4 regions of the Priestia sp. TRM10 genome follow, and region 4 is predicted to be linked to each of the others. Evidence: riboswitches for the same ligand, from Rfam matches in the RefSeq annotation. Region 4 holds a riboswitch; each other region holds the start of a gene.
The links. Region 4 has a riboswitch for S-adenosylmethionine ahead of mmuP (S-methylmethionine permease). Riboswitches for the same ligand answer to the same signal wherever they lie in the genome.

Region 1 (7,782 bases), 310 kb from region 4:
GTTCTCCTTCTTTAAAACATGTTTCTGTAAATGCGTTAAATGCTTCAGCAACATCTGGAAGCTTCTGTGTAAATTCACCAATACCTACTTTATACGCATGCAACGCCTGGTCTGTTGAATTTTGACCTGTATCCATCCCTATCAACTCCATTTCTTTAAACTTTTCAACACTAGTATGGTCTTCTAGAAAAAAATGTATGCTTTCTGCACTTCTTATAAAAATAAAAAGGGGAGCGCAAATGCGCCCCCTTTCCAAATTATTTTGAAACTGGAATGATAGAACCTTTATATTTCTCTTTAATAAAGTCTTGAATCTCTTTTGAATGAAGAACTTTCATAAGTTCTTTAATTTCTTCACGATCTTCGTCACCTTTTTTAACTGCAACGATATTCACGTATGGTGAATCTTCTCCTTCTAACTCAATCGCATCTTTTGTTGGCGTTAAGTCAGCTCCGATTGCATAGTTAGTGTTAATAATAACTGCGTCTGCTTCTTCATTTTCATATGCTTTTGGCATTAAAGCAGCATCTCCACCAACTTTAATGTTGATATTTTTCTTATTTTCTACAATATCTTTCTTCGTTGCTGAAACAGGGTCAACGCCTTCTTTTAGTTTAATAAGACCGCCTTGTTGTAAAAGAGAAAGCATGCGTCCTTCTTCTGCTACGTTATTACTAATCATAATTGTTCCGTTTTTAGGAATTTCATCAAGGTTTTTATATTTTTTAGAGTATACACCCATTGGCTCAAGATGTACGCCACCTGCACTTACAAGATCAAAGCTTTTGTCTTCCTTCATTGCATTTTTAAGGTATGGTGTATGTTGGAAAAAGTTTGCATCAACTTCACCACTAGCTAGCATTTTGTTTTGTAAACTGTAATCGTCGTTCACTTCAACATCAAGCTTGATGTCTTTCTTTTCTAAAATTGAGGCTGCTTCTTCTAAAATCTCAGCATGTGGAGTACTTGTTGCTACAATTTTAATTTCTTTTTCTTTAGAGCTGTCGCTACCGCCGCTTGAACCACAAGCTGCAAGGCTTGTCACAGATAAAGCTAGGACAGCTGATGCAAATAACTTTTTCATGTAATGACTCTCCTTCTATTTTTAAATTAGTTTATAGCATTAGCGTTTGTCGATTTTCTTTGTCGCTAAGTCGCCAATAAATTGAAGAATAAATACAATAACTAAAATTAATGCTGTTGCTAAAAATGTTACATCATTCTCATTACGTTTAAATCCTTGGTCATATGCTAGAGCGCCAAGTCCTCCTGCTCCAATTGCTGCCGCTACTGCTGTGTATCCAATAAGAGCAATAGCTGTTACAGTAATACCTGAAATAAGGGCTGGCAATGACTCTGGTAACAATACTTTGAAAATGATAGTTCTTGTTTTCGCTCCCATTGCTTGAGCTGCTTCAATAACGCCACGATCAATTTCACGCAGCGCAATTTCTACAAGTCGCGCATAGAAAGGGGCTGCTCCAATAATTAATGCTGGAAGAGCTGCTTTTGGACCAAACATAGAACCAATTATAAAGTTTGTAAAAGGAAGCAATAGAATGATTAAAATGATAAAGGGAATGGAACGAAATACGTTCACAATAACAGCAATAATCGTGTTAAAGAACTTGTTTTCCCATAGACTTCCCTTAGATGTTAAAAATAATAAGAGTCCAAGTAAAATCCCCAAAATAAACGTTGCAATAACTGAGATAGACGTCATATAGAGCGTCTCAACTGTTGCTTGCTGAAAAGACTCTAAGTCTACGTTTGGAAACCATTCACTAAACATGATTGATCACCTCTACTTCGATGTTCTCTTGTTGTAAAAAGGCTAATGCCTTGTTTAGTTCTTCTTCATTTCCATCAAGATGGATAAATAATGTACCGTACGCACCATCTTGGAGCTGAGACACTTTCCCTTGTACAATGTTTACCGCAATATCAAACTTTCGGATAAGTTGAGTAATAAGCGGCTGCTCTGCATCATCTCCGATAAATGTGAGCTGTACAATTCGTCCGCTCTTATAACGTTCTACTAAAGTAGAGATTGTTTCAGAAGCATCTTCTGCTTCTGCTATTTGCTTCACGAAACGTTTTGTTACGTTCTGCTGTGGATTGCGGAAGACTTCTAATACTTCCCCATGCTCCACGATATTCCCGCTCTCCATCACTGCTACACGATGGCAAATTTTGCGAATAACATGCATTTCATGCGTAATAAGAACAATTGTTAGTCCTAATTTTTTATTAATGTCTACGAGTAAATCTAAAATCGAATCTGTTGTTTGAGGATCAAGTGCTGAAGTTGCTTCATCACAAAGAAGGACTTTTGGATTGTTAGCAAGTGCTCTCGCAATTCCAACCCTTTGTTTTTGTCCTCCACTTAATTGAGAAGGGTAAGCTTTCTCGCGCCCTTCAAGCCCAACAAGCTTAATAAGCTCCTCTGCTCTTTTTTGTCTCTCTTTCTTTGGCACTCCAGCAATTTCAAGAGGAAACGAAATATTATCACGTACAGTTCGAGACCATAATAAATTGAAATGTTGAAAGATCATTCCTATTTCTTGACGGGCTTTTCGAAGCTGTTCGCCCTTTATATGACCAATATTGTTATCTGCTACTACGACATCCCCACTTGTAGGTTTCTCAAGGCCGTTAAAAAGTCGAACCATCGTACTTTTTCCGGCTCCGCTGTAACCAATAATACCAAAGATTTCTCCCTTTCCAACTTCGAGATTGACGTCTTTGACTGCTACAACTTCACCTGATTTTGTTTTGTATGTCTTGTTGACGTTCTTCAATGTAATCATTGCGTATTCACCTTCTTCGATCTGTCAGTTATTCTTGTTTATCGTTTAAAAAGTCAGTTTTTTCCGATAAAGAGGCCTAGTAATGAAGAATAGTATCCCCAAACAAAATCTTTTCAGCATAATAAAAAAACCTTTCTGCACGACGAGCAGAAAGGTTGTGTATGTTCAAGCCTCTCTCTCATCTCTCAAAGTCGTATTACACAACTTTGCAGGAATTGGCACCTTTTCAGATTATCTGACGGTTGCCGGGCTTCATCGGGCACAGTCCCTCCACCTCTCTTGATAAGAGTTGCAATATTTAATTAAACGATTAGAAGTTACGAGAGTGATTGTAGCACCTATCATAAACAATGTCAAATAATTTTCAACAGTGATAACATTTCTATTTTTTGCTATGAGGCTAACTGGACAACTTTTCCTTTTTGCTCTTTCGTAGCCAGTTTAATCAACATTTCAGCTTTCAGAACGTCTGCAAAACTACCTTCTATAACCACTTCGTGCTGTTTACTTAGCTTCTGCAGAGCTTCTAAACTTAGTAGTAAATCATAATAACTTTTATTATCACCCTGAATCCGAACGTTCGCTTGTTGAACTAATCCAGACACAACAATTTGCTCGTCTTTTGAAATAAGCAAGGAATAGGAATCTGTTTCATCTTGAAGAGAAATAACAAAATATTCTTCTCCCATTAACGGCAGTAAGTGAGCGCTTTTAGTAAGGCGTTTCATAAAACTGTGAACTAATGTTTTTAGTTTCATCCGCTTACACTCCTTTTTTCTCGTATTGTTAAAGTTCTCTCTTTTTTTTCCTGTTCCTTGTTCTTTTTCTCGACAATCTCTTTTCTTAAACTTCAAACAATGTCGTAACACCTTTATTTCCTAAGAAATATGTCAAAAAGTGCTTTACATTAGCGTAAAGCACTTTCATAAGAGCCTAATTTTCCAATAATGTTTTCAACTGAATGAAAAGCATATACTTTTTCTTCTAATTTCCCATCTTTCAAAATGAGCAAACACGGTACACTTTCTATCTTAAATTCACTTGCCTTATCTGGCATATAGTTTAAATTAGCTGCTCCAATATTTACATCTGGTAGCACTTTCTCACTTACTTCAAGCATCTTCTTTGCAAGCTGACATGTTCCACAAAGTGGGGTGTAAAAATAGAGAAAGCGATATCCGTCTTTGTTTATATTTTCATTTACAATCTCTTCTGTCCATTCCTGCATCATTAACCAAATCCTTTAAACTAAAAATTCTGTGTTGATATCAATATTAGCACTCAACAACACGGTTGCAATATGGTTTCTTGGTGCAGCAGCTACTTCTCGATAAGATCGATCAATATAAAGATGTTCTGCCTCAGGAAATTCACGACGAAATTGTTTTCTAAGTTTATCACCAGCATCGTCTGAATCGACTAATATATAGACGTCTCTGTCGAATGTGGCATCAATAATTTCATCAAGTTTGGCCACACTAAGCGTGCCATTTGTACAAATGATCTCAATCGGTTCTCTAATAATGTTTTCAATCCTTTTTTTATCCGATCTTCCCTCAACAATAATTACCTTATCCATACCTTCTACCATTGTCATCACCTGTTTGTTAGAATGTACACCAATATCCATTTATCCTTTAGTATACAGTATTCGCTTTCTCACGTCTTTTCCCCTGTTTCTTCATATTTAATTTTGTAAAATGCTTTCTTTAAGAGAAAAAGCAGCGGAATCCCGCTGCTTTTTAGCACCAACCTTCTTCATTGTCACAATCGGTGTACTTCATGTCTTTACCTGTTGTAACATCTGTATGTTGGTAAAATTTATTATCGCGATATTGATATCCGTTATTTAACTGATACTCTGATTTTCCTTGCTCGTTAACAGTCATCTTCCCAATCGGTTCATTTTCAACGTATAAATTCAATTCATCATTTACATACTTTCCGACAACTCGGTCCGTTACATCAATATGACGCTTTTCTAACATTAAGCTTCACTCCTCCTAGACGAATCTAACTATAGATTCTCCTGAAAGCGAAGGGTTCATAAATGAAATTTTTCCCTTTCCAAAAGAAAAAAGGAATGTTTCCCTTTTGGAAACATTCCTTTTTTTTATTCTGAAATCATTTTTTGATATTCTTCTGCTGTCATTAATTTCTCAATATCTTCCTTATTATCAGGCTCCAAAACAATCATCCATGCATTTTCGTATGGAGATTCATTAACAAACTCTGGGCTGTCATCTAGGTTTTCGTTGATTTCAACTACTTTTCCACTAATTGGTGCGTACAACTCAGATACTGTTTTAACAGACTCAACGCTTCCAAAAGGCTCGTCCGCTTCAATTGTTGCGCCTACTTCAGGAAGCTCAACAAATACGATATCGCCTAGTTCTGATTGCGCAAAGTCAGTAATTCCAATTGTTACTTTGTCACCCTCAACTTTTACCCACTCGTGTTCTTCTGAATAACGTAAATCTTTTGGTAAATTCATTTTAGTTCCCTCCATACATCGTTCATTTTCTTATCATTTTTATTCGTTATCAAAGGGAGCACCATAAACGCTCTCATATTATCTTAATTGTAACGTAAAAATAGAATATTTTCTATTTGAAAGCATTCTAAAATAAGAAAAACTTTTAATAAGCATTATCCTTCTATTTCCATTCTTTCTGAAACATCTCATCTTTAAACCCAATCGTTACTTTCTCCCCATCTGTCACAATTGGTCGTTTTAAAAGCATGCCATCTGAAGCTAAAATTTCAAAAAGTTCTTCATTTGAAGCAGAAGCTACTTTATCTTTTAATCCAAGCTCACGATACTTTTTACCACTTGTATTAAAGAATTTCTTTAGCTCTAAACCGCTCTTTTCATAAAGTTCCCTAATTTCTTCTTTTGAAGGAGGATTTTCTACAATATGTATTGCGTTATATTCCACATTATGTTCATCAAGCCATTTCTTTGCATTTCGACATGTACTACATTTTGGATATTCATATATTGTTATACTCATTTATTACACCACCATAATTCCATATATTTTCTTTCTCATTTTATCGTGAACCTTCATTAAAAAACAAGGAAAGCTCGAACGCTCTCCCTGTTTTTTTATAGTCATTACACAGCAAACTCCTCTTGTTCGATTAGCACTTCAGCTACTTCTCTTTTCTTAGTAATTATATTTTTGGGGATGTATTTCGTAAATTTACGCAAAGCAGAAAGCATCATTCGGAGACTATCCCCATCTTCAACATATGAAAGAGTTTCTTTTGCATGATGCTCAATTTTTTGAAATGCTTCTTGACAAAAGATTTCGGTATAACGTACTTTTAATTGATTTTTCTCTTCCCCAGTAGCGCTCACTGCCTTTTGCGTTCGAAGTAAAACAGATTCCATTGCATATACTTCGCTAATAATATCAGCAGCATTTGCCAAAATTTCTTGTTCTTCCGCTGCTTTTTTTCCATACTTTTGAGCAATAAGACCAAGAATTAATAAAGCAATTTTTTTACCGTTCTTCACTAAGTTCTCTTCCTGATCAAGAAGCCCTTCTCCTGCTTCTACAGCTCTTGTCATCATCATTTCTTCTTGAAGAGCTTGCGCTTTCTCAAATAGAGGTAGCTCTCCTTTTACTCCTTTACGCAAATAAGTTGCTGGGACAAGCAATCGATTAATTTCATTCGTGCCTTCAAATATCCGATTAATGCGTGAATCTTGATAAAGCCGTGAAATTTCGTATTCTTCCATAAATCCGTAGCCGCCATGAAGCTGCAACCCTTCATCAACAACATAATCAAGCACTTCTGTACCAAAGAATTTATTTAGTGAACATTCAATAGCGTATTCAGCAATTGAAGCCGCTACTTTTCCACCATCTTTTCTTTCCGCTTCGTTTAAGGATCCCATTCTCTCTTCAAAAAGCCCCACTGTTCGATAAACAGAGCTTTCTGTTGCATAAATCTTAGCTGCCATTGTTGCTAACTTTTCCTTTGTTAAAGCGAACTGTGAAATCTTTGTTTTAAATTGCTTTCGCTCATTTGTATATTTTACAGCAAGTTCAAAGGCATGTTTTGAAGCTCCAATTGCTCCAACGCCCAATTTATAACGGCCAATATTTAAAATATTAAAAGCAATGATATGCCCTCTCCCAATTTCCCCTAACACATTTTCTTTAGGGACTCTAGCATCTTCTAAAATAAGGGTTCTTGTTGATGAACTTTTAATTCCCATTTTCTTTTCTTCTGGGCCTGTTGAAACTCCCTCTGCTGTTCGTTCTACAATAAATGCGCTAAAATGCTCTCCATCTACTTTCGCATATACAATAAAGAGATCCGCAAATCCTGCATTTGTAATCCACTGCTTTTCACCATTTAAAAGATAATGTGTTCCTTCTTCATTTAGACGTGCCGTTGTTTTAGCACCAAGAGCATCAGAACCAGATCCAGGTTCTGTTAAAGCATATGCTGCAATCTTATCCCCGCTTGCAAGCTCAGGTAAGTATGTTTGCTTTTGCTGTTCTGTACCGAAAAGAACAATTGGCAAAGAACCAATTCCAACGTGCGCTCCGTGAGTAATAGAGAATCCGCCTGCTTTTGAAAACTTTTCTGCTACAAGGGCTGAGCTGATTTTATCAAGATCAAGTCCCCCATACTCCTCTGGAATATCTCCGCCGAGCAATCCAAGATCCCCTGCTTTTTTCAACAGCTTCACAGATCGGTCAAACTCATGATTCTCAAGATGCTCTACTTCTTTTAATACTTCTTTATCAATATAGTCAGCTGCTGTTTTAGCAATCATTTTGTGTTCATCTGTAAAGTCTTCTGGGGTGTATACCATAGCAGGATCAATATCTTCTAAAATGAAACTTCCACCTTTTACTACTTTCTCCCCTTTGCTTTTCATAACTCTTCCTCCCTTTATGATAAAAGTTCGAAAACCCCAGCCGCTCCCATGCCGCCGCCAACGCACAT
Region 2 (7,782 bases), on a different contig from region 4:
TATTGTTCATCACCTGTTCCAACAGGGAAGACGAGTGGATCAAAAATAATATCATCAGGTTTAATGCCATACTTTGTTGTGAGTAACTCGTAAGATCGCTTAGCAATTTCAAGCTTGCGCTGTGCTGTTACGCCCATTCCAACTTCATCAATTGTCCCGACAACAATTGCTCCTCCATATTTATGAAGAAGGGGGGTGATTGCTTCAAAGCGTTCTTCCCCATCCTCTAAATTGATGGAGTTAATAATTGCTTTACCTTGAGAATACTTTAGCGCACGTTCAATGACTGCTTCATCTGTTGAGTCAATCACAAGAGGGACTTTTACTTTTTTTACAACTTCTTGAATAAAAGTTTCCATGTCTTCCATTTCATCACGATCAGGGTCTGCCAAGCAAATGTCAATGACATGAGCGCCATTTTTAACTTGAGCACGAGCAACTTCAGAAGCTTCTTCAAATTTCCCTTCAGCAATAAGGCGTTTGAATTTGCGAGAGCCAATTACGTTTGTTCGTTCCCCAACAAAAAGAGGTCTCATCGTGTCTTCGTACACAAAAGATTCAATTCCTGACACAGCATGAGCGTGGTCTTTTTCAGGGAGAGAACGAGGAGGAATCTGTTCCACAGTTTCCCGAAGAGCTTTAATATGAGCAGGAGTTGTTCCACAGCATCCCCCAACAAGGTTTAACCAACCTTTTTCAGCAAAACCACCGATTTTTTTAGCTAAAAGTTCAGGAGATTCATGATATTGTCCTTCTTCATCAGGAAGTCCTGCATTTGGATAACAGCTTACTGCGGTTGTAGCAAGCCCTGATAGAGAGCGAATATGATCTGTCATAAACTCAGGACCTGTTGCACAGTTTAATCCAACAGAAATAGGTTTCATATGCTCAAGAGAAAGGTAGAAAGATTCGATATCCTGCCCAGCAAGCGTTGTACCCATTGGTTCAATCGTACCTGACACCATAAGCGGCACTTCTTTATTAAAATGTTCAAAAGCTTTCTGAATACCGAGGAACCCTGCTTTTACATTCAGCATATCTTGACATGTTTCAAGTAAAAGTAAGTCAACGCCACCTGTTAGAAGGCCTTTCGCTTGTTCAAAATAATCTTCAACAAGAGCATCAAACGTTGTTCCGCCTGTTACAGAAAGGGTTTTTGTTGTAGGCCCCATTGCACCTGCAACATAGCGGGGCCAGTCAGGTGTTGAATATTTATCACAAGCAGCGCGCGCAAGTTTTGCTGAAGCAACATTAAGCTCAAAAGCAAGCGAGCCAAGATCATATTCATCTAGAACAAGGGCTGTTCCCCCGAACGTATTTGTTTCAATAATGTCTGCTCCAGCTTCTAAATATTGCTCATGAATAGATTGAATGAGTTCTGGTTTTGTTTGAGATAAATACTCATTACATCCTTCATATTCTTCGCCACCAAAATCATCTGCTGTTAAGTTGGCATTTTGAATCATTGTACCCATTGCGCCATCAACAATTAGAATGCGTTTCTGTAATTGTTCTGTGATGTTCGTGAAAGCCATTTAAATCTTCCTTTCTATTGAAACAAGTTCTTTTGCTTTAATATAGTTAGCGAGCTCAACTGTCATCTCATAGCGCATAAATGGAGTAATTAAATACAAGCCGTTGAAAAGCTCATATGCTCTATCAATGAGCTCTTTTGCAAGTAGAATTCCTTCTTTAGCGCTTTGTTCTTTATTGTGTTCAATTTTCTCCATACGAGTTAGAATATTTTCTGATAGTTTAATGCCAGGCACTTCATGATGTAAGAAGCGAGCATTTTTAGCACCTGTAAGCGGCATAATACCGATATAGATAGGAGCTTTTAAATTTTTAGTTGCTTCATAGACATCTTCAAGCTGCTCAATTGAATAAATAGGCTGAGAGATAAAGTAATCTGCTCCACAATCAACTTTTTTCTCAAGGCGTTGTACGGCTCTGTCAAGGTGGCGGACATTAGGATTGAAAGCTCCAGCAATTGAAAAGTTTGTTTTTTGGCCAAGAGGCTTACCTGAAAATGAAACTCCCTCATTAAACTGTTTAATAAGGCGAATCAAGTCAAAAGAAGAGAGATCATATACTGATGTAGCACCAGGGAAATCCCCAATCTTTGATGGATCGCCTGTTAGAGCGAGAACCTGATTGAATCCTAGTGTATGCATGCCCATTAAGTGTGACTGAAGACCAATCAAGTTATGGTCTCGACACGTTAAGTGAATAAGCGGGCGCGTTTTTAACTGATCTTTTAAAAGTGAAGCCATCGCTAGGTTACTAATACGTGGACTTGCTAGAGAGTTATCTGCAAGTGTTAATGCATCAATTCCAGCTGCTTGAAGAGCATGAGCTCCCTTTAGAAACTTATCAACTCCAAGTTTTTTAGGTGGATCAAGTTCAACAATAATGGAGTGATTTTCTTGTACAATTTCATGAAGATGGGGTTGTGCCTGAATCTCTTGACTAAGAATCTCAATTGGTGGAGTTTCCTTTACCGTTTTTTCTGTAATTGGTACAGCATTTGTGAGCGCTTTTGCCATTGCTTCAATATGCGAAGGCGTTGTTCCGCAGCATCCTCCAAGTAATCGAACTCCTTGGTCTTTAAACGCAAGCGCTGTTTTGTAGAAATAGTCTGGGTCTGTTTCATAAATAAGGCGACCATCAACATATTGAGGTAAACTAGCATTTGGATATGCTGATAGAAAACTTTTATCTAAAAGAGGAACTTCCTCTAAAATTTCAAGCATATGATAAGGACCTTGACGACAGTTTGTACCTACAACATCCGCTCCAAGTTCTTCTAATATTTTTAAAGCTTTCACAATCGGGGTTCCGTCTTGAAGAACTCCTTTTTCATGGAGAGAGACATTTGTCACAATAGGTTTATCTGTCTCACGGCGTGCGATTTCTAAAACGGTCTTCAGCTCTTCCAAGTCATAAAATGTTTCAAAAAGAAGTCCGTCAACATCCTCAGACAAAAGCCAAAAAAGTTGTTCTCTAAAGCTTCTTTTAATTTCTTCAAGAGAAATAATACTTTTTTGGAACGATCGAATCCCGCCAATTGTACCTAGAACGTAGCCAGAATCTCCAACTGCTTTTTTAGCGAGACGAACTCCTTCAACGTTGATGTCCTTTACTTTTTCTTCCGCTCCATATCTTTTAAGCTTCGGGAAATTTGCTCCATATGTATTTGTTTGAATAACAGAAGCACCTGCTTTTTGATATGCTTTATGAATATTAAAAATATCTTCCGGCTTTGTAATATTTAGTTCTTCAAAACAGTTATCAATTCCGTGAGCGTGAAGCAGTGTTCCCATTGCCCCATCCCCAATTAGAATTTTTGACTGTAAATCCTCAAGTAAACCCATTTTCATCTCCCCCTTTTAGTGAACATCACTTTCCTAATAAAAAAAGCCTTCTTTATGAAAAGAAGACTTGTAGTTGTCTTCTTATCTTCTAAGCAAATATGCTTACTGGATTTAGCACCTTGTTACAAACGTAACTGGTTGCTGAAGTTTCATAGGGCCAGTCCCTCCACTTCTCGTGATAAGAAATATTTATATGCGTATGAATTTGGATAGTTTTTAAATATACTAATAATAAATTTTACTTTTCCTTGGAAAGTGTATCTGATTTTTGAAATTATACAATAATTTCTGAACATTTTAAACCCTTTTTTTAAAATTCTCTTTTTTTAAGGGGAAACATACTTTAAAAAAGCTGAAGGGGTAAATTTGGATATTAAACTTTATTTTAGGAATAATGTTCGGATTTAAAAGGGGAAAAATTAGAAAGTACGAGAAAAGAAGCAAAAAGTTATGACTTTTGTGAGAACCTCTGCTATAATAAAGTCAAATTTCATAGTTATCCTTCGGGGTCAGGTGAAAATCCTAACCGGCGGTGGTGAATAATGATTATATTCTAAGCCCGCGACCCGCATATCTTTACTGATATGCGGTTGATCAAGTTTGAATCTTGAGCCGACAGTTAAAGTCTGGATGGGAGAAGGATCAGGTGCGACACTATCAGTTTGTGTTTTTTAAAGCGTGCATAACGTTTTTTAAGCATACATATGATAGTTTGTTTTCGCTTATTTTCATTTTGTCAATATACTGATTCAGCATCTCTACCCCTTTAGGACCCAATCCTAAAGGGGTTTTTACGTATAAAGGGGTTTGTAATGGAGGGGGAAAAGTGAACGATCAAGCATATATGAAACTTGCTATACAAATGGCAAGTGCGACAATAGGACAAACTAAACCGAATCCAGCAGTTGGAGCTGTTGTTGTAAAAGATGGAGCAATCGTTGGAATGGGTGCACATTTAAAAGCAGGTGAACCACATGCTGAAGTTCATGCTTTAAATATGGCAGGAGATAAAGCTTATGGGGCGACAATTTATGTCACTCTTGAACCTTGTAGCCATTATGGGAAAACACCTCCATGTGCAGAGCTTATTATCCAAAAAGGCATTAAGCGAGCTGTTGTTGCATCTCTTGATTCAAATCCGCTTGTAAGTGGACGAGGGATGGAAATGATGAAAAAGGCGGGCATCGAAGTGAAAGTTGGCGTTCTTGAAAAAGAGGCCAAAGCACTTAATCCTTTCTTTCTCCATTTTATGAGAGAAAAGCGTCCCTTTGTGACATTAAAGTCTGCCATGAGTTTGGATGGTAAAATTGCGACAAAAACTGGAGAAAGCAAGTGGATTACTGGTGAACAAGCAAGGCTTGATGGTCATCGTCTTCGACATTCTCATGATGGAATTCTAGTTGGAGCAAATACAGTGATAGCTGATAATCCACTGTTGACAACAAGAATTATGGGGCATGCGCGTCATCCAATCCGTATTGTACTAGACACAAACCTTAAAGTTTCACCTGAGGCTAAGATTTTTCAAGATGATTCTGCTGAAACGTGGGTTATTACAGGAAATGTTAGCGAAGAGAAGAAAGCTCCTTTTGCTAAAGAGCATGTTTCTATTTTTTCACTTGAGCAGCCTCAAAATATAGAGCATATTTTAGAACTTTTAGCAGCAAAAGGAGTTCAGTCCCTGTTAGTTGAGGGAGGAGCAACTGTTCATGGAGCTTTTTTACAGAGCAGATTTTTTGATGAAGTAGTTTCCTACGTTGCTCCTATTTTAATAGGTGGGAAAGATGCTCCAAGTGCATTTGGTGGAGCTGGTTTTTCTACAATGGCTGAAACGCAGCATCTTGAGATTATAGAAACAAGTGTATTAGGTGAAGACCTTAAAATTGTCTCTAGAAAGAAAGGGAAATAATATGTTCACAGGGATTATAGAAGAAATAGGAGAAATCGAACGAGTTGAAAAAAAGACAGATGCCATTATTTTTTCAATTCGAGCAAATGAAATTTTAAAAGATGTAAATCTTGGTGATAGCATTTCAGTAAATGGAGTTTGTTTAACTGTCACAAGCTTTACAAAAGATCGATTTACTGTCGATGTTATGCCAGAAACGATTAAAGCAACAAACTTAAAGGATTTCAAGCAAGGAGTGAAAGTGAATTTAGAAAGAGCAATGGCAGCGAATGGGCGATTTGGAGGACATTTTGTTTCAGGTCATATTGATGGTACGGGAGAAATTATTGAAGTAACGCCAAAAGGTAATGCGATTTATTACCGTATTCATCTTTCAGAGCATCTAACTCGTTCCCTGTTATTAAAAGGCTCTGTTGCTCTAGATGGAACAAGCTTAACTATTTTTGGGCTTGAGCGGGATGAACTAGTTGTTTCACTTATTCCGCATACAACGGATTATACGATTTTAGGAGCTAAAAAACGTGGGGACACTGTCAATATTGAGTGCGATATGATTGGGAAATATCTTCATAAGTTTGTTCATAAAGAAGAAGCAAAACCAGAGGATAAGCTAAGCTATGAGTTTCTGAAAAATCATGGATTTTAAAAAAGAGGTGTCAAAATGTTTAACACAATTAAAGAAGCATTAGAAGATTTAAAAAAAGGAAAAGTCGTTATTGTATGTGATGACGAGGACAGGGAAAATGAAGGAGACTTTATTGTTCTAGGAGAGCATGCTACACCTGAAAATGTTAATCTAATGGCTGTGCATGGGCGTGGACTTATTTGTACGCCGCTGTCAGAAAAGCGTGCTGAAGAGCTTGAGCTTTCACCAATGGTTTCTCAAAATACAGATGCCCATGGAACAGCATTTACAGTCAGCATTGATCATAAAACAACAACAACAGGTATTAGTGCTTTTGAACGCTCTGAAACAATTCAAGCTCTCTTAGATAAAGAGGCTAAGCCAGCTGATTTTCGTCGACCTGGTCATGTTTTCCCTCTAATTGCTAAAGAGGGAGGCGTTCTTCGCAGAGCAGGTCATACTGAAGCTGCTGTTGATTTGGCAAAGCTTTGCGGATCTCAAGAAGTAGCTGTAATTTGTGAAGTAATGAAGGAAGATGGCACAATGGCGCGTGTTCCTGACTTAATAGAGCTTGCGAAAAAGCTGGATGTAAAGCTTATTACAATCAAGGAACTGATCGCATACCGTCGTAAGCATGATAAGCTTGTGAAACGAGAAGTGCAAATTGAACTTCCAACGTCATTTGGTCACTTTAAGGTATTTGGATATTCTAATTCTGTGGACGATCGTGAACATATCGCTCTTGTAAAAGGAGATATAAATAAAGGGGATGTCCCGCTTGTTCGTGTTCACTCTGAATGTTTGACAGGAGATGTGTTTGGTTCACATCGCTGCGATTGTGGACCACAGCTCCATGCAGCTCTTTCTCAAATTGAGAAATCAGGGAAAGGTATTCTACTTTATATGCGTCAAGAAGGACGTGGCATTGGACTCTTAAATAAACTAAAAGCGTACAAGCTTCAAGAAGAGGGATATGACACAGTTGAAGCAAATGAAAAACTAGGTTTCGGAGCGGACTTGCGTGAATATGGATTAGGAGCTCAAATTCTTCGTGATTTAGGAATTGAAAAAATGCAACTTTTAACAAATAACCCAAGAAAAATTGCTGGGTTAAAAGGATATGGTTTAGACATTGTCGAGCGTGTCCCGCTTGAAATGCCTGTCTTAAAAGACAATGAGCACTATCTTCATACAAAAGTTGAGAAATTAGGACATTTACTACACTTTTAAAAGGAAAGAGGAGAAAAAAATGGCAAAAACATTTGAAGGACATTTAGTAGGAACAGGATTAAAAGTAGGAATCGTTGTAGGTCGTTTTAATGAGTTTATTACAGGCAAGCTTTTAGGTGGAGCAGAAGACGGATTGAAACGTCATGGAGTGGACCCTGACGATATTGATATCGCTTGGGTACCAGGCGCATTTGAAATTCCGCTTGTAGCAAAAAAATTAGCAGCATCTAAGAAATATGATGCGGTTATTACTCTTGGTACTGTAATCCGTGGATCAACACCACACTTTGATTATGTATGCAATGAAGTAGCTAAAGGAGTATCTGCTCAAAGTCTTGAAACAGGCGTTCCAGTTATATTTGGAGTTTTAACAACGGAAACAATCGAACAAGCCGTTGAGCGTGCAGGAACAAAAGCAGGAAACAAAGGATGGGACGCAGCAATTTCAGCTATTGAAATGGCAAATCTCCTAAAAGGTATTGAATAATTCATTGCTTCTCCAAAAAGAGCGCTAAAGATCTTCTTTAGCGCTCTTTTTCGTATATCTTTTAAGCGTTGATACATGCTAAAAAGTGTCGGAAAGGAGGGGGTAGTTTGTCGCAGTCACTGCCTTTTTTTATTCTTCTTGTTTTAAGTTTACTTTT
Region 3 (7,782 bases), on a different contig from region 4:
CGCTTAAAGCCTGGACTAATATTCGAGAATTTCCAGCTCCAAACAAAGAGCGATTCAGAGATTGGTTTCAGGAAAGAAAGGGGGAAAACAAATGAGCTATGGAACAATTCAAAATAGAGATTCTTTCCTGAATGATATTGCTAAGCAGCTTGGAAGAAAAAGAAGTAAACAGATAGAACGTCCAACATGGACACACTCTCCCCAACAATATGTTTTTCAAGATGCTTCAAATGATGAACTAGCAGATCATCTCGAAGAATACTGTGAACAGATTCATACAGAATGTATTCGCACCTTATCCATAAGCTTGCAAGAAGTAGTAGAAAAAGTAGTTGAAATAAACGGAGGAGGAGAGGTTATTGTATGGGATGACCCTCGTTTTTCTCAATATGGCCTATCTTCCCTTCTAGATAGACAAAATGTTCATATATGGGGCAAGGATAAACGAGAAGAGAATATCCAAAAAGCAGCACAAGCTAATGTTGGGATTACGTTTAGTGATATAACTTTATCAGAATCAGGAACAGTTGTTTTATTTAACGGAGGAGGAAAGGGACGTTCAGTTAGCCTTCTTCCTACAACATATATTGCTATTATTCCTAAGAGTACAATCGTGCCGAGAATGACGCAAGCTGCGCAGTATATTCATCAAAAAGTTGAAGGAGGAGAAGATATTTCTTCTTGCATTAATTTTATTACAGGACCGAGTAACTCAGCCGATATTGAGATGAACCTTGTCGTTGGTGTTCATGGTCCTGTCAAAGCAACCTATATTATTGTTGAAGACTGTTAAAGAGATGCTTGGCTAGAGAAATCTAGTCAAGCATCTTTTCCTGTCTATTCAAAAAGAGATAGGAGGAATTTGGAGTAATATGTAGAATAACCATAAGATAATAAGAAAGCTGTCACTATATATGTGTGAAAGGAGCAACGTTTATGTCGGCTGAAGGATCACTTCAAGCAACTGAGAAAAGTCGAGATGAAACAGCAGAATTGGAGCAGCTTAGAATCGTATTTGACAGAGCACGGGATGCAATGATTGTATTTAATGGTGATTTGCGCGTTACAGACGTCAATCAAGCAGCCTGTCGCTTGTTTGAATGTGCAAAAGAGGAGCTCCTCTCACTTCATGTGCGAGATTTTTTGGAAATGATGTCAAGTGAGGCATTAGAGCGGTATGATTATTCTCTTACAAGCGGAGACCATTTTTATTTTGAGGGCCCCTTATATTTGCCGAATGGCTCGATAAAGTATATTGAATTTCAGTCAGAAAAGCATGATGGAGAAAATGCCATTTTAATGACAACGTTCCGGGATATTACAAAAACAAAGAACTTAGAAAATGAGCGGTTTATTAGTCAAGAAATGTTTCAAGATATTTTTAATCAAGCGATTGATGGTATTTTGATTTTTGACAAGAAAGGGCGAATTATTGATGCGAATCCGTCCCTTTGCCGAAGGATTGGCTACACTAAAAATGAACTGCTTGTTCAAACATTAAGTGAGCTTGTTCTTCCGATTTATCATTATAAGATTGAGCGTCTTTGGCATGCGCTAAAAAGGAATGGAAAATCACAAGGAGAACTTCCTATTCAAACTAGGCAAGGAGAAGAAGTGTACTTTGATTTTACAACAACAGCTCATATTAATAGTGATTATTATATGTCTATCATGCGCGATGTTACAGAAAAGAGAGACATGGAGCAAGAGCTAGCTAAAAGTGAAAAGAAATTTAGAGAAATTTTTGAAAGCGCTGTTGATGCCATTATTATTTGGAATGAAGATTGGACAGTTGTAGATGCAAATCCTTCTTCCTCTCGTACATTTGAGCTTCCTCTTCATCAACTTATCGGAAGTAATCTAGAAGAATTTTTAGATTTATCACAGCCAAAAACAAAAGAAATTACAAATCGTTTTTATGATTTTAATGCGATAAGAGAAGAGCTGCCTTTTTATATGCCAAATGGTGAAAAGAAAGACTTAGAGTTTACAGCAAAACAAGGTATTATAAAAGGCCATAATCTAACTATTTTCCGTAATATAAGTGAACGAAAGAAAATGGAACAAGAGTTAAGAGAAAGTGAGCAAAAATTTAGAACGATTTTCAATGGTTCTGTCGATGGTGTTCTGCTTTGGAATGAAAATTTAAAGATTATTGATGCTAACTCTGTTTTATGTGATTTTGTTGAATTAACAAAAGAAGAAGTATGCTCATTGAACGTGCGAAACCTGCTAGATGAAGGAAACAAAAAGATATTAGATGTTCATTTATCGTTTCTTAAGGAATACAGAGAGCATGAAGGTGAGTTAACTTACACAATGAAGAGTGGTCGCAAGCGAACCATTGAATATTCAACGAAGAAAGATATTATTCCAGGGGTCTATATGACAATGCTACGAGATGTCACTGAAAAGAAAGAGATGGAAGAGCAAATTCGAAAATCAGATACCCTACAAGTGGTAGGGCAGCTTGCCGCAGGAATTGCTCATGAAATCCGAAATCCAATGACAGCATTGAAAGGATTTATTCAGCTTTTACAAAATAGTATAGATCATGAAGAGAAAGATGATTTTTCTCTATATTTTGACGTCATTACGTCAGAACTTCAGCGTATTGAAAATATTATTACAGATTTTCTTGTATTAGCAAAACCTCAGGCAATTAAACACGAGCAAAAAGATATTATTCAAATTGTCCAAGAAACAATGGACTTATTAACAGCACAAGCAACGCTTGTAAACGTGCAGTTTCATACAGAATTTGAGCCTTCATTACCGCTTCTTTACTGTGAACCGAATCAGCTAAAACAGGTATTTATTAACATTATGAAAAATGCATTGGAAGTTATGCCTATAGGTGGTACCCTAACTGTAAGTGTACATGCTAAAGATGAAAAGTTTATTGTAGTCTCTATTAAAGATGAAGGAGAAGGCATGCCTGAAGAGCGAATTAAGCGTCTTGGCGAGCCTTTTTATACAACAAAAGAAAAAGGTACAGGACTAGGTCTTATGGTGTCATATAAAATTATTGAGGAACATGGCGGTTATATTGACGTTCATAGTGAGATAGGACTTGGCACAACTTTTTCCATCATCTTACCAATCAACCCAAGTGAGGAGAATAAGAAAGAATGAACAAATATTATAGCGTCCTTGTTCATGAGATGCTTGGCAATATTGTCATCCATTCAAACGACAAAGGCGTGACAGCTCTTTCCATTGGAGAAGAGCTTGTTATTGAAAAAGATGAAATTAAAAATCAGGGTTGGGCGCTTACTGCTAAGCAACAGCTTGAGGAATATTTTAAAGGAGAACGACAAACATTTAATTTACCGCTTTGTATTGAAAAAGGTACGCTATTTCAGCGGGAAGTGTGGAATACATTATCAAAAATTCCTTATGGAAGCGTCTGGTCTTACAGTGATATTGCAGCAGAGGTACAGCGTCCAAAAGCAGTAAGAGCAGTTGGCGGTGCTAATAGAGCTAATCCTTTGCCTATTATTATTCCCTGTCACCGTGTAATAGGAAAAGATGCCTCTTTAACAGGATATGCGGGAAATAAAATACATCAAAAAGAACTTCTATTAACTGTTGAAGGATTAACAGTTCAGAATGGCACAGTAAAAATATAAAAGCTAAGCGATACATTCGCTTAGCTTATTCACTTTCTTCTTCTTTCCATCCTTGTCCTTCTATAAAAACGAGATCAACAGACTGTTGTTCATCTGTTTCGTGCATGGAGCTTTCGGATTCTGTGAATTCTTTCTCATTTTTTTTCACTTTCTTGTCCTCCTTACACTTTTTAAAAATTTCATTATTATAATAAGCAGTTGAAGAGAAGAATATGTTTTCTACAATGAAATGTTACACTTCTGTAAAAAACAAAGAAGAAGCAGCTATGCTTCTTCTCTTTTATAAGCTTTTAGTTGTAAATAAGTCAGGGATTTTATCGAATTCAGTTCCATGTATAATACCTTGTTCTGTAATAATACCTGAGATAAGTTCTGCAGGAGTCACATCAAAAGCAGGATTATAAACAGATGTGTTTTTAGGTGCAACCCACTCATTTCCTACTTTAAGGATTTCTTCCTCTTTTCGTTCTTCAATTGGAATTTCATCTCCATTTTTAAGAGAAATATCGAACGTTGATAAAGGAGCCGCAACATAAAATGGAATTCCATGCTGTTTTGCCAAAATAGCTAATCCGTAGGTTCCGATCTTATTAGCTGTATCTCCATTTGCAGAAATGCGGTCGGCTCCAACAATAACAGCGTCGACTTTCTTTGTTTTCATTGTATGTGCAGCCATGCTATCAGTAATTAACGTAACATTTACCCCGCTTTGTAAGAGTTCCCACGTTGTTAATCGCGCACCTTGTAAGAGAGGGCGAGTTTCACAAGCAAATACATGGATAGGGAAGTCAACTTCTGCTGCGAGATGGAAAGGAGCTAATGCCGTACCATAATAAGCGGTGGCAATCGACCCTGCATTACAGATGGTCATTACAGAATCATTCTTATTAAAAAGTGACAAAGCATGCTGTCCAATGTTATAACAGATATTTTCATCCTCAACGCTAATCAAAATAGCTTCATGAACAAGATTTGTTTTTGCTTCATTGACAGAAGCCGCATTCTCAATTTTATTTTGTAAACGATGAAGGGCCCATGTTAAATTAACGGCCGTTGGGCGAGAAGAAGCAAGGTATAAGCTTTGTTCACGAATGTGTGTATGAAATTCTTGTAAGTCCTCTCCTTCAAATTTTGATCCAGCTAGGGCTAATCCAAAAGCAGCGGCAATTCCAATTGCTGGTGCTCCACGCACTTTTAAAGTTTTAATAGCATCCCATACATCTTCAATTGTTTCTAAAGTTAGAAACTCAACAGAATTGGGAATAAGTTGTTGATTTAAAATTTTAATGGAATCCTCTTTCCATTCTACCGATCTTGGTATTGCCATTTTTCTTTCATCCTTTCTAAACAGTTCTAGCGTTATTTCCTAAAAATTCATTATTTTCAATATAAAGCTCGTGCAAGTCTTGAACAGTTTTAATCTCTACTCGATTTAAAATGAGAGATTTTCCTATGTCTAAAGCAATCTCTTTTGTACGAATACGAAGTTCACTTTCTTCGATCGTATCAAGATCTGCTACATGAGCAAGCCCAATTGTTCGGCGGATTATTTCACATCCTGCAAAACCTAATGCATCTTGCCAAATGGTTTGGAGTGTATAGTCAAGATAGCCGTTAACTTGTAGAAAAGGATTGTTTTTATCCTCTTTCCAAAGAGACGTAAATACAGACGAAAAAGTTTCCCATGTATCATGAATAAAGCCAAAAAGCTCAGTTTGAGCTTGGGGACGACGGAGTGCATTAAACAATAAATTTGCGATAAAATGACCCAAGTCAAAACCAAAAGGTCCATAAAAAGCAAATTCAGGATCGATAATTTTTGTTTCATGCTCGCTAGCAAAAATACTTCCTGTATGTAAATCACCGTGAATAAGGGCATCTCCATTTGTTAAAAACAGTCTCTTCAATTTAGCTACTTCAAGCTTAAGTTCATCCTCTTTCCAAAGTTGTTCTACTTTTTCTGATAGTTCTGGTTCAAAATCATTTGTATCATGATCAAAGAATGGATCTGTAAAAACGAGGTCTTCTGTTATTTTACAAAGCTCAGGGTTTGAAAATTGCTGTGCTTTTTCTTTCTTTTCAGTTGGACTCAACCCTAAATCAGATGTTTTAAAGAGAATGTGAGCTAAAAAGGTGCCAATATCTTTTCCTAAATTCGGATAAGATTCACCTTTAATAAGTCCTGTCCTTGCAATGGAAAGATGAGATAAATCTTCCATAATTGTTAGTGCGAGCGTCTCATTACTGTACAACACCTCAGGAACAAGGTGAGGGGTGAATTTTGCAAATTGTAACAGAGCTTCGCTTTCAATTTTGGCTCGCTGCAGCGTCAATGGCCAACTTTCTCCCACAACTTTAGCGTATGGTAAAGCTTGCTTTACAATCCATTTTTTTGCGCTACCTTGAGCACTCATTTGAAAAACAAGGTTAAGGTTCCCATCGCCAATTTCATGGCATGTTACATGTTCATCTTCAGCAAAAAAATGAAGTTGTTTTAAAAGAGATATAGCGCTTTCTTCTGTTAACGGTTTATAAACATCAAATTGAAAAGTCATAAGAGAAGTAAACCTCCAAAATAGATTTGTTTAATCGGAATTAAGAAGTGAAAGGGAGTAGGGGTGCTTATTTAACAATGAAAAAGCCCCTTTCCTTTATGAAAGAGGCTTGAAGATATGGTCAAACCTCTTATCTTTCAGAAAGGATATCCTTTCTGTTGGAAGTAGCACCGTGCCACTTTTACGTTCATTTTACACAGAATGAACAAATGGTCGGTTGCTGGGCGTCAAAGGGCCAATTCCCTCAGCCAACTCTTGATAAGAGTATATGTGATTTTAAGTTGGAAATGAAATAACACTGTTTGAAAAGTATACTAGCAACGATTGTAGGTTTTGTCAACACGTAAATTTAAGATTAGGTTATTTGTTTAGAGCGAGAAAAACTTTTCTTTTTTCATCTTTACAGAAATGAAAGAAGCATATATCATGAATCATTAGAATTTGTAGAATTTTTCGAGAGGTTGTTTATGATGAAAATATTTCAGCAGTCAGACCTTTTAAAAGGGTTACCAGAACAGTTTTTTGCTTCTCTTGTTAAAAAAGTAGCAAAAGAAGCACATAAAGGACATGACTTAATTAATTTTGGTCAGGGAAATCCAGACAAGCCGACTCCTAATCATATTGTAAAGGCTCTTCAAGAAGCAAGTAATAATCCTCAATTTCACGGTTATCCGCCTTTTCAAGGGCACAGCTTTTTAAAAGAGGCTGCAGCCTCTTTTTATAAACAAGAATATGGAGTAACAATTGATCCAACAAAAGAAGTAGCCATTTTATTTGGCGGAAAAGCAGGATTGGTTGAAATTCCCCAGTGTTTGCTTAATAAAGGGGATGGTGTCCTTGTTCCAGATCCGGGTTACCCGGACTATTTATCAGGGGTTGCGCTAGCTGGCGCAACATTAACTAAAATGCCTTTAACAGAGCAAAATGATTTTTTACCTGACTATAGTTCACTGTCAGAAGAAGATAAACAACGTGCTAAGCTGATGTTTTTAAACTATCCAAATAATCCAACAGGTGCTGTTGCTTCAAAAGAATTTTTTGAAGATACGGTGAGCTTTGCCGACAAAAATGATATCTGTGTTGTTCACGATTTTGCTTATGGAGCAATCGGATTTGATGGCAAGAAGCCAAGAAGTTTTTTGCAAACTGAAGGAGCAAAAGACGTTGGAATTGAGATTTATACGTTTTCTAAAACATTTAATATGGCAGGCTGGCGCATTGCTTTTGCGGTTGGAAACGAGAGCGTTATTAAAGCAATTGAACTTTTACAAGATCACCTTTATGTTAGTATTTTTAGTCCTATTCAAAAAGCAGCCGAAGTTGCGCTTCTGCATAGTCATAAAAGTGTTCAGGATCTTTTGTCTCTTTATGAGAGAAGACGTGAAGTTTGGATAGGGGGATTGCAAAATATCGGATGGGATGTAAAAGCTCCAGCAGGCTCTTTTTTTGCTTGGCTTCGTGTCCCTAAAGGATATACATCAACGGAATTTTCCAATCTACTCTTGAAGAAAGCACATGTTGTGGTAGCTCCAGGAATTGGTTTTGGTGAGCATGGTGAAGGATATGTACGAACAGGATTGCTAACAGAGGAAACG
Region 4 (7,782 bases):
ACAAAAACATTCCGCTCCATAACGCAAAAATGGCAAGCATACTTAGAAATACAAATCGCCTTCCCATATATTGATATCCTACAAGAAGAAAAGGACTGTTTAATAAAAGAAGAAGAGGGCCTGCTTCAAAAGACGATAGATGAGAGAGAATGAGACTTACCCCAACAATTCCCCCATCAATGACGCTGTTTCTCACGAGGAAAAGCTCTAAAGAAACGGCAACAAGCATTGCTCCACAAAGAACAAAAAAAATTCTCCTGTATAAAGATGTTTTTCTAACACTGCTTTGAATTACATATTTCAATCGTTCAACGTACATATACGCCCCCTATCTAAACCTCTCCCGTACTTGTCCATAGTCCAATATATTCTTCAACCAAAAGAACATGACGGTTTTCTCGAGAAGGCGTATAAAACTATTTATCCCGCTTATAAAAAAGACTTAATAACATACCAAATATTAAATGGCCAAGAAGCCAAAACCCTAAAGAAGATAAAGATGAAAGAGAGGGGGTTCTCTCTGACATAATTGTAGAAGGATATAAAAGAAGACCAATACACATTGCCATCATAATTGTTGCTGTTCTGCTCTTTTTCTTCGTTAGATTGATTTTTTGAAGCACAACAAACCAAACAACAGAAACAATAACAGCTACTATAAGATGAAGAATAAGCTCCAATGGTTCATTTGATGTTACCCGTTTTAACAATGGAATATAATCTACATTTAGTAACAATGTATAAACACGAAGATGAGTTAATTCTTCGATTCCTTTTAAAAAAACACTCATTATGATACCTGAAATAATTCCACCTATAAAAGCTCTCCATTTCATATTTTGTCCTCCTTTTTTCTATGTTCTTGTCTATAGTGGAGCACTTGCAAAGATGCTACGAGATGTAATTACCAAAGGAACTCATCCGCTGATGAATCTCTACAGCCAAAAGCGGATCAACCTATAGAAAAAGCGTTTCTAAGCTAGCTTAGAAACGCTTTTTTCAGGCTCTAAATGTATGAGCAAGCTCTTTAATATGCTGTGGAGAAGTACGACAGCATCCTCCAATTAAACGGGCTCCTGCTTCATACCAGTCTTTCGATTCTTCATGAAATCCTTTTCCTGTTGAAGATCCATGCCACGTTTTTGTTTCAGCATCATACGCCTCTCCCGAGTTTGGATAAACAATAACAGGCTTACTACTGTAGTGATGAAGAGTACGAATAGCCTCTGTAACAACACTTGTAGCGGAGCAGTTCACGCCAACTGCAACAATCTGAGGATGTCCCTTAAAAGCTTCTGCACATACCTTAAGCGCACTTCCATCACTAATCTCCTTCTCATTTTTCAGGGAGAAAGAGAGCCAAGCATAAGCAGGTTGAAACTTTTCCAAAAGACCAGACAAGACCTTTGCTTCCTGCAAAGAAGGAATGGTTTCAAATGCAAGAACATCCGCTCCTGCTTCAATCAACGCTTTAATTCTTGCTTCATGAAAGGCTCGAAGGGTTTCATCATCAACCCCATAGTTTCCAACGTATTCAGAACCATCTGCAAGGTATGCTCCATATGGTCCAACAGATGCCGCGACAATAGGTTTTGGTCTCCCATTGCTCTTGTGTTCCTCCCAGAAATCATCACGTGCCTGTTTGGCAAGCTCTACCGTTTTTTTAATAAGCTTAATTCCCTCTTCTTCTTGAATTCCTCGCTGTTTAAAGCCATCAATTGTTGCTTGATAGCTTGCTGTAATGGCACAATCTGCTCCAGCAAGAAAGTATTCCTTATGAACTTTATATATAAGTTCTGGATTTTCAATAAGAACACGTGCAGACCAGAGAGGATCATTAAGGTCGCAGCCATACCCTTCTAGTTCTGTTGCAAGTGCTCCGTCTACAATTAAAGTTTGATATTTTTCTAGAATGTTTTTAACTGGATCTTTTCTCTCCACTAGCATATTCAATAGGCTCCTTTTTCTTCTTAAAATGTTGAGTTGTGTAATATACGATATAACATAAAATAATAAATGGAAGGCCGCAATACAAGGCTATACGCTGTGTTGGGTCAAAAGCAATCCCAATACATGATGCTAAACAAAGTAAAAATGATGCAATAGGGACAAATGGATAAAGAGGTGTTTTGTATACTAAATCTTCAACAGAGTTTCCTTCTCGAATATAACGGCGGCGGAAGAAAAGCTGTGAAAGACTAATGCTCATCCAAACTACAACAACGGCAAGTCCCGAGATAGAGACGAGAACAATATATACTGTATCAGGAGCAATAATGCTTGAAAATAAAGCAAGCACCCCTCCAACCATACTCAAAATTACAGCATAGATTGGAACGCCTCTCTTTGTTAATTTTGCAAAGATAGGTGAAATTGTTTTTTGATCAGCAAGTGACCAGAGCATTCTAGATGAAGCATAGAGCCCTGAGTTTGCTGCTGATAAAATAGCTGTTAAAATGACGAAGTTCATAATATCTGCTGCGTATGGGACACCTATTTTTTCAAGAACGGCAACAAATGGACTTTCTACCACTCCTGATTCTGAACTTGGTAAGAGTGCTGCCAAAATAACAATCGTTCCAACAAAGAAAATAATAAGCCGGAATAATGTTGTACGAATAGCCTTTGGAATGTTCTTTTCTGGATCAACTGTTTCCCCAGCTGCAACCCCAATAAGCTCTGTTCCTGAAAAAGCAAAGTTAACTGCAAGCATCGTCATTACAAGAGCTAATGCTCCATTTGGAAAAAGACCTTCACTCGTTATATTAGAGAAAAATGGAGCAGCTTCTGAATGCTCAAGCGGAATGATACCAAACATTGCTCCGGCTCCTAGAATAATAAAAAATACAATGGCTAAAACTTTGATAGATGAAAACCAAAACTCTGATTCTGCAAAAAATTTGACTGTTAAAGCATTAAGAACAAAAATCAAAATAGCAAATAATGCACTCCATATCCACACATTAATAGATGGAAACCAACGCTGCATAAGCAGCCCTGCTGCTGTAAACTCTGATCCAAGAGCAACCGTCCACGTTAACCAATAAAGCCATGCAACAACATATCCTGTTCCTGGACCGATATATTTGGCTGCATAGGCATGGAATGCTCCTGTTTCAGGCATATGAACAGAAAGTTCTCCTAAACATAGCATTACAAGATAGACAACAACGGCACCAACAAGATAAGAAAGAATAGTACCAAAAGGGCCTGCCTGTTGAATTGTATAACCAGAGCTGAGGAAAAGACCTGTTCCAATAACTCCTCCAAGTGAAAGCATTACAAGGTGTCTTTCCTTCATTTTTCTTTGAAATTCCTGTTTTGGTTGAGCTCCCATGCTGATTCTCCTTCATATTTCAATTAAAAGTCCAATAAAAAAACGCATCCAATCCATGGATGCGTTACTGACAAATAAAAACGTACGGTCCTATCTATCAGGCTAAATCACCCGCTGGAATTAGCACAGTGTCTATAATCGACCTGTTGCTGAGGCTTCAAAGGGCCAGTCCCTCCACCTCTCTGGATAAGAATTCAATTTTCATAACTATATCGTTCTCTTCATTAATTGTCAATACCATTCCAATAGTTCTGAATAGTCAGATATAATAAACTAAAAAAAGGGCAGAGAAACCTGCTCTTTTCGATCAACTCTCTTTATTTTCTTCATTACTAGCACTAAAACATTCTGCTCATTAATTTTCCTACTCTTGTTTCCAACTCTAATAAGTTGAACGGCTTTATCATATAATCATCTGCCCCAAGTTGAAGTGCTCTCGCCACACCCTCCTTACTGTTTCGTGAAATAAGCATAATTACTTTATAAAGCCCTTGCTGTTCTTGACTATGCAGCCTTTTTAGCACTTCTAATCCATCTACGTTTGGCATAATCCCATCTAAAATCACAAGACAAGGATTCTCCTCTGTTATATGCCATTTAGAATTCATAAAGTCTTTCCCATCCTTAAATGTTTTAACTTCAAGAACCATCTGCTGGTGAGGAAACTTTGTTAAGATGCCTTTGATAATCGTTCTAATAATTGGATCGTCATCAACTACTGCTACTTTCAATGTTTTTTGAGGCCAAAAACTATATAAGGCCTCTGCCTTCTGTACTCGATTGCGACCTTTTTTCTTTACCTCATAAAGAGCATTATCTGCTAGTTGTAACCAGTATTCGAGTGTATTTACATTGTTTACCTCTACAATCCCTGAGGAAAATGTGCAGAAAAATGTCCTTTTTCCTTCAAAGGACAACTCCTTAAATTTCCTCCGTAACCGATCAATCACCTCATACCCTTCCTGAATATTTGTTTTCGGAAAAAGAATGATGAATTCTTCTCCCCCAAAACGAACCACAATGTCATTCATACGTGTCTCCTCTTTTAAAAAGCGAGCAAATGCTTTTAAGATTTCATCTCCAACAAGATGACCATGTGTATCATTAATTTTCTTGAAATGATCAATATCTAAAACAGCTAAACAGTATGGTTCTCTAGAACGATTCCTTTCATTTTGCAACTGTTCATAAGCTTGATTTAAATATTTACGATTATACACATGTGTCAACTCATCAAGAAGTAACAGATCATGAATTTGATTTTTTCTGTCTAATTGCCTTTGAATACGAACAATAAACTCCGTTATATCAAACGGTTTCTGAATAAAATCATCTGCACCTTTTCGGTAGCTATTAATGCGTGTTTCTTTTTCTCCATCGCCACTTACTATCACAGTTGGAATGAATTGTTGTTTAAGCTTTCCATTTAAAAACTCAAGCAGCTCAAGTCCACTTTTCTCCTTCATATGAATATCAATAATCACACAATCTGGTTTCACATCGTAAAGAGCAGAGGCAGCCTTTTGAGGGTTTGCTACTACAATGACATACCAATTAGCTTCCTCTTCTAATTTTTCTTTCATATACATTAAAAAAGATGTGTCATCATCAATTAATAAGATGACAGCACTCTCTTTTTGTTGTTCATTAATCTTTTTGGAAAAGTCGATTATTTCTTGATAATCATATGCGTAACAAAGATGGATGACATCGAATATATAGTGCTCTACATTCTCCATTCCCCACTCTTCTTTATCCATATCTTCTAGCCCATTCATTAGCTCTCTTGCCTTTACTCTAATTTTATCCAAACCTATTGTTGCAGCTGTCCCTGCTATAGAATGAAGAAATCTGTAAAGCTCTTCATGAGAAATGAAAGAAACAACTTCCCAATCTTTTAGCTGTTTCCGTATATTTTTCAAGAAGTGCTGCTTATATTTTTCCATTTCTGATCTCCTTGTTGAAAGAAATTGATATAGAAAGAAGAAATTCTCTATCTTCCCATAAAGAGATTTCTTGTTTTTATTATAAAATTTTTCCATTAATATAGTATTTCCCCAAGTAAGCTCCCTTTTACTGAAATAAAAAAAGTGAAAGTAGCTGCACATTTTCTCTTCTAAACATATGAATTCACTTTTTATTTCTCCTGTTTTATTGTTAATTAAAAAATAGTCAAAGCATATGATGTAAACGATTTAAATATAGATTGACAACTACATAAATCGACATTATATTAAAAATATAGTTAGTAATGATAATCATTATCGTTTAATTGTTTTTATATACATAGGTGGATAATTACGATAATCGTTCATAAACTAACCACTATATTCTTTTAAAGGAGAAATTAATATGAAAAAATGGTTAGTGCCCCTTTCCCTTGTTTTCCTGTTACTAATAAGTGCATGCAGCAACGGAAACACTGATAAAGATAAGAATTCAGCTTCAAGTGATAGTAAAGAAGAAATGGTTACATATCAGTCAGAAAGCGGATCTGTAAAAGTACCGAAAAACCCGAAACGCGTTGTTGTTCTTTCTAGCTTTGCAGGTAACCTAGCTAGCCTTGATATTAATATTGTTGGAGTGGATAGCTGGGCTAAAGATAATCCTCGCTATAATAAGTATTTAAAAGATGCAGAGGTCGTTTCTGAAGATGATTTAGAGAAAATTATTGAACTTAACCCTGATCTTATTGTTGGTTTATCTACTACAAAAAATATCGATAAACTAAAGGATATTGCTCCTACTGTTACATATACATGGGGTAAACTTGATTACTTGGAACAACAGATTGAGATTGGAAAGCTTGTTGGAAAAGAAGACGAAGCACAAAAATGGGTGGATGACTTCAAGAAAAGAGCACAGCAAGCAGGTAAAGATGTAAAAGCAAAAATTGGTGAAGATGCAACCGTTTCTGTAATTGAATCAGCAAATAAAGAGCTTTATGTTTTTGGCGATAATTGGGCACGAGGTACAGAGGTCCTTTATCAAGGAATGGGGCTAAAGATGCCTGAAAAAGTGAAACAAGATGCATTAAAGGAAGGATATCGTTCAATTTCAGCTGAAGTTCTTCCACAATATGCGGGCGACTATATTATCTTTAGTAAGAGTTCAGAAGCTGATAATTCATTCCAACAAACAGAAACATACAAAAACATTCCAGCAGTAAAGAATGGCCATTTATTTGAAATGGATTCAAAAGAAGCATACTTTAGTGATCCAATTACGTTGGATTATCAGCTAGATTTCTTCAAAAAATCTTTCTTAGAAAAATAAACATAAAATTACTCCCCCGTCTCTTTCTAAATAAAGAGACGGGGGATTTTTATTTATGGTAAATGACTTTTAGTTAATAACTAGCAGAAACGAATGGATACCATTAATTCTTCCTTTTCGTATCCTAATTTCTTTTTTATTTGCAACGTAATTATGAGTTATGCTGAAATATTTAGCAAGAATAAAGGTATTACATCTTTTCCCTTAAATTAGAGCATTATATATAGGCTTTTACATGCTCAAAAGATAATATATATATAACATCAAAGGAGGTACTGCCATTGATATTAGTGTCTTTAACCGCTGTCAGCTTTCTTTTATTCTTAATTAGTTACTTAACGGATAAGAGACGAATCTTAAATGGATTTTTACTCACGATAAGCATGCTGCTTCTTATGATGAGTATTACAGTGGTTGTTCTAAAAGTGGAGTACCTTGAACCACTTAAATGGATTTTAGTTTTATTTGCTATTTTGTTTATCTTTCTTACCCCCTTTACCATTGTGTTTATTGCTATTTATCTAATCCGTAACGGTCGTGAACTTATTAGAAAAGAAGGAAAAAAGCCTACAAACCTGCTTTCCCTTACATTAGGAGTGGCTATTATTTTATTTATTGTCTCTTATGCAATTTTCTCACAATACCTTTTTCCTTCTATTATTTCTATAATCTTAGTTATCGCTATATTTTATGGGTTTTGGTTTTTCTGCTATTTAGTCTCTACCTACCTTTATTTCCTACACCAACCATTTCGGAATAAAGACTTTATTATCATACTAGGAAGTGGAATTATTGGAGAAAAAGTCCCCCCGTTACTTGCAAGTCGACTTGATAAAGGAATTTCTTTCTACTATAAACAGATAAAGAGAAAAGGAAAACGAGCTAAATTTATTGTAACAGGTGGACAGGGACCGAATGAATCGATTCCGGAAGGTGAGGCAATGGCTCGTTATCTACGAAATGCAGGAATACCTTCTGACGACATTCTAGTTGAAGACAAAGCAGTTGATACAAATCAAAATATGAGATTTTCAAAAGAGATAATGGAGAGAGAAATGCGGGATTATAAAGCCATCTTTGTTACAAATCGCTTTCATCTATTTCGAGCTGGGCTCTATGCTAAGAAGGCTGGACTTTCTATAGATGGAATTGGTTCTAAAACCGCTTCT

Region 1: another riboswitch for S-adenosylmethionine. It lies ahead of ACK3CR_RS10240 (methionine ABC transporter ATP-binding protein); the one in region 4 lies ahead of mmuP (S-methylmethionine permease).
Region 2: another riboswitch for S-adenosylmethionine. It lies ahead of ACK3CR_RS11875 (bifunctional homocysteine S-methyltransferase/methylenetetrahydrofolate reductase); the one in region 4 lies ahead of mmuP (S-methylmethionine permease).
Region 3: another riboswitch for S-adenosylmethionine. It lies ahead of mtnK (S-methyl-5-thioribose kinase); the one in region 4 lies ahead of mmuP (S-methylmethionine permease).

Annotation. Positions count from the first base shown of each region.
Region 1 covers NZ_JBJZOT010000011.1:372,117-379,898, reverse strand. Annotated here, with positions in the region: gene ACK3CR_RS10255 (carboxymuconolactone decarboxylase family protein) at 1-136, opposite strand, end outside; gene ACK3CR_RS10250 (MetQ/NlpA family ABC transporter substrate-binding protein) at 258-1,085, opposite strand; gene ACK3CR_RS10245 (methionine ABC transporter permease) at 1,125-1,793, opposite strand; gene ACK3CR_RS10240 (methionine ABC transporter ATP-binding protein) at 1,786-2,811, opposite strand; SAM riboswitch class I at 2,987-3,100, opposite strand; gene ACK3CR_RS10235 (SCP2 sterol-binding domain-containing protein) at 3,204-3,569, opposite strand; gene ACK3CR_RS10230 (thioredoxin family protein) at 3,719-4,039, opposite strand; gene ACK3CR_RS10225 (toprim domain-containing protein) at 4,055-4,402, opposite strand; gene ACK3CR_RS10220 (YusG family protein) at 4,554-4,799, opposite strand; gene gcvH (glycine cleavage system protein GcvH) at 4,925-5,305, opposite strand; gene ACK3CR_RS10210 (arsenate reductase family protein) at 5,469-5,825, opposite strand; gene ACK3CR_RS10205 (acyl-CoA dehydrogenase FadE) at 5,930-7,714, opposite strand; gene ACK3CR_RS10200 (acetyl-CoA C-acetyltransferase) at 7,729-7,782, opposite strand, start outside.
Region 2 covers NZ_JBJZOT010000013.1:115,486-123,267, forward strand. Annotated here, with positions in the region: gene metH (methionine synthase) at 1-1,535, opposite strand, end outside; gene ACK3CR_RS11875 (bifunctional homocysteine S-methyltransferase/methylenetetrahydrofolate reductase) at 1,536-3,374, opposite strand; SAM riboswitch class I at 3,453-3,559, opposite strand; FMN riboswitch at 3,870-4,020, shown strand; gene ribD (bifunctional diaminohydroxyphosphoribosylaminopyrimidine deaminase/5-amino-6-(5-phosphoribosylamino)uracil reductase RibD) at 4,201-5,283, shown strand; gene ribE (riboflavin synthase) at 5,285-5,929, shown strand; gene ACK3CR_RS11890 (bifunctional 3,4-dihydroxy-2-butanone-4-phosphate synthase/GTP cyclohydrolase II) at 5,945-7,138, shown strand; gene ribH (6,7-dimethyl-8-ribityllumazine synthase) at 7,158-7,625, shown strand; gene ACK3CR_RS11900 (hypothetical protein) at 7,733-7,782, shown strand, end outside.
Region 3 covers NZ_JBJZOT010000013.1:75,548-83,329, forward strand. Annotated here, with positions in the region: gene ACK3CR_RS11655 (LutB/LldF family L-lactate oxidation iron-sulfur protein) at 1-95, shown strand, start outside; gene ACK3CR_RS11660 (LutC/YkgG family protein) at 92-793, shown strand; gene ACK3CR_RS11665 (PAS domain-containing sensor histidine kinase) at 937-3,135, shown strand; gene ACK3CR_RS11670 (methylated-DNA--[protein]-cysteine S-methyltransferase) at 3,132-3,632, shown strand; gene ACK3CR_RS11675 (hypothetical protein) at 3,658-3,780, opposite strand; gene mtnA (S-methyl-5-thioribose-1-phosphate isomerase) at 3,913-4,959, opposite strand; gene mtnK (S-methyl-5-thioribose kinase) at 4,976-6,187, opposite strand; SAM riboswitch class I at 6,315-6,452, opposite strand; gene ACK3CR_RS11690 (pyridoxal phosphate-dependent aminotransferase) at 6,658-7,782, shown strand, end outside.
Region 4 covers NZ_JBJZOT010000011.1:66,684-74,465, reverse strand. Annotated here, with positions in the region: gene ACK3CR_RS08775 (YitT family protein) at 1-319, opposite strand, end outside; gene ACK3CR_RS08770 (DUF6789 family protein) at 417-836, opposite strand; gene mmuM (homocysteine S-methyltransferase) at 1,000-1,947, opposite strand; gene mmuP (S-methylmethionine permease) at 1,919-3,337, opposite strand; SAM riboswitch class I at 3,425-3,530, opposite strand; gene ACK3CR_RS08755 (diguanylate cyclase) at 3,676-5,283, opposite strand; gene ACK3CR_RS08750 (iron-hydroxamate ABC transporter substrate-binding protein) at 5,690-6,613, shown strand; gene ACK3CR_RS08745 (YdcF family protein) at 6,904-7,782, shown strand, end outside.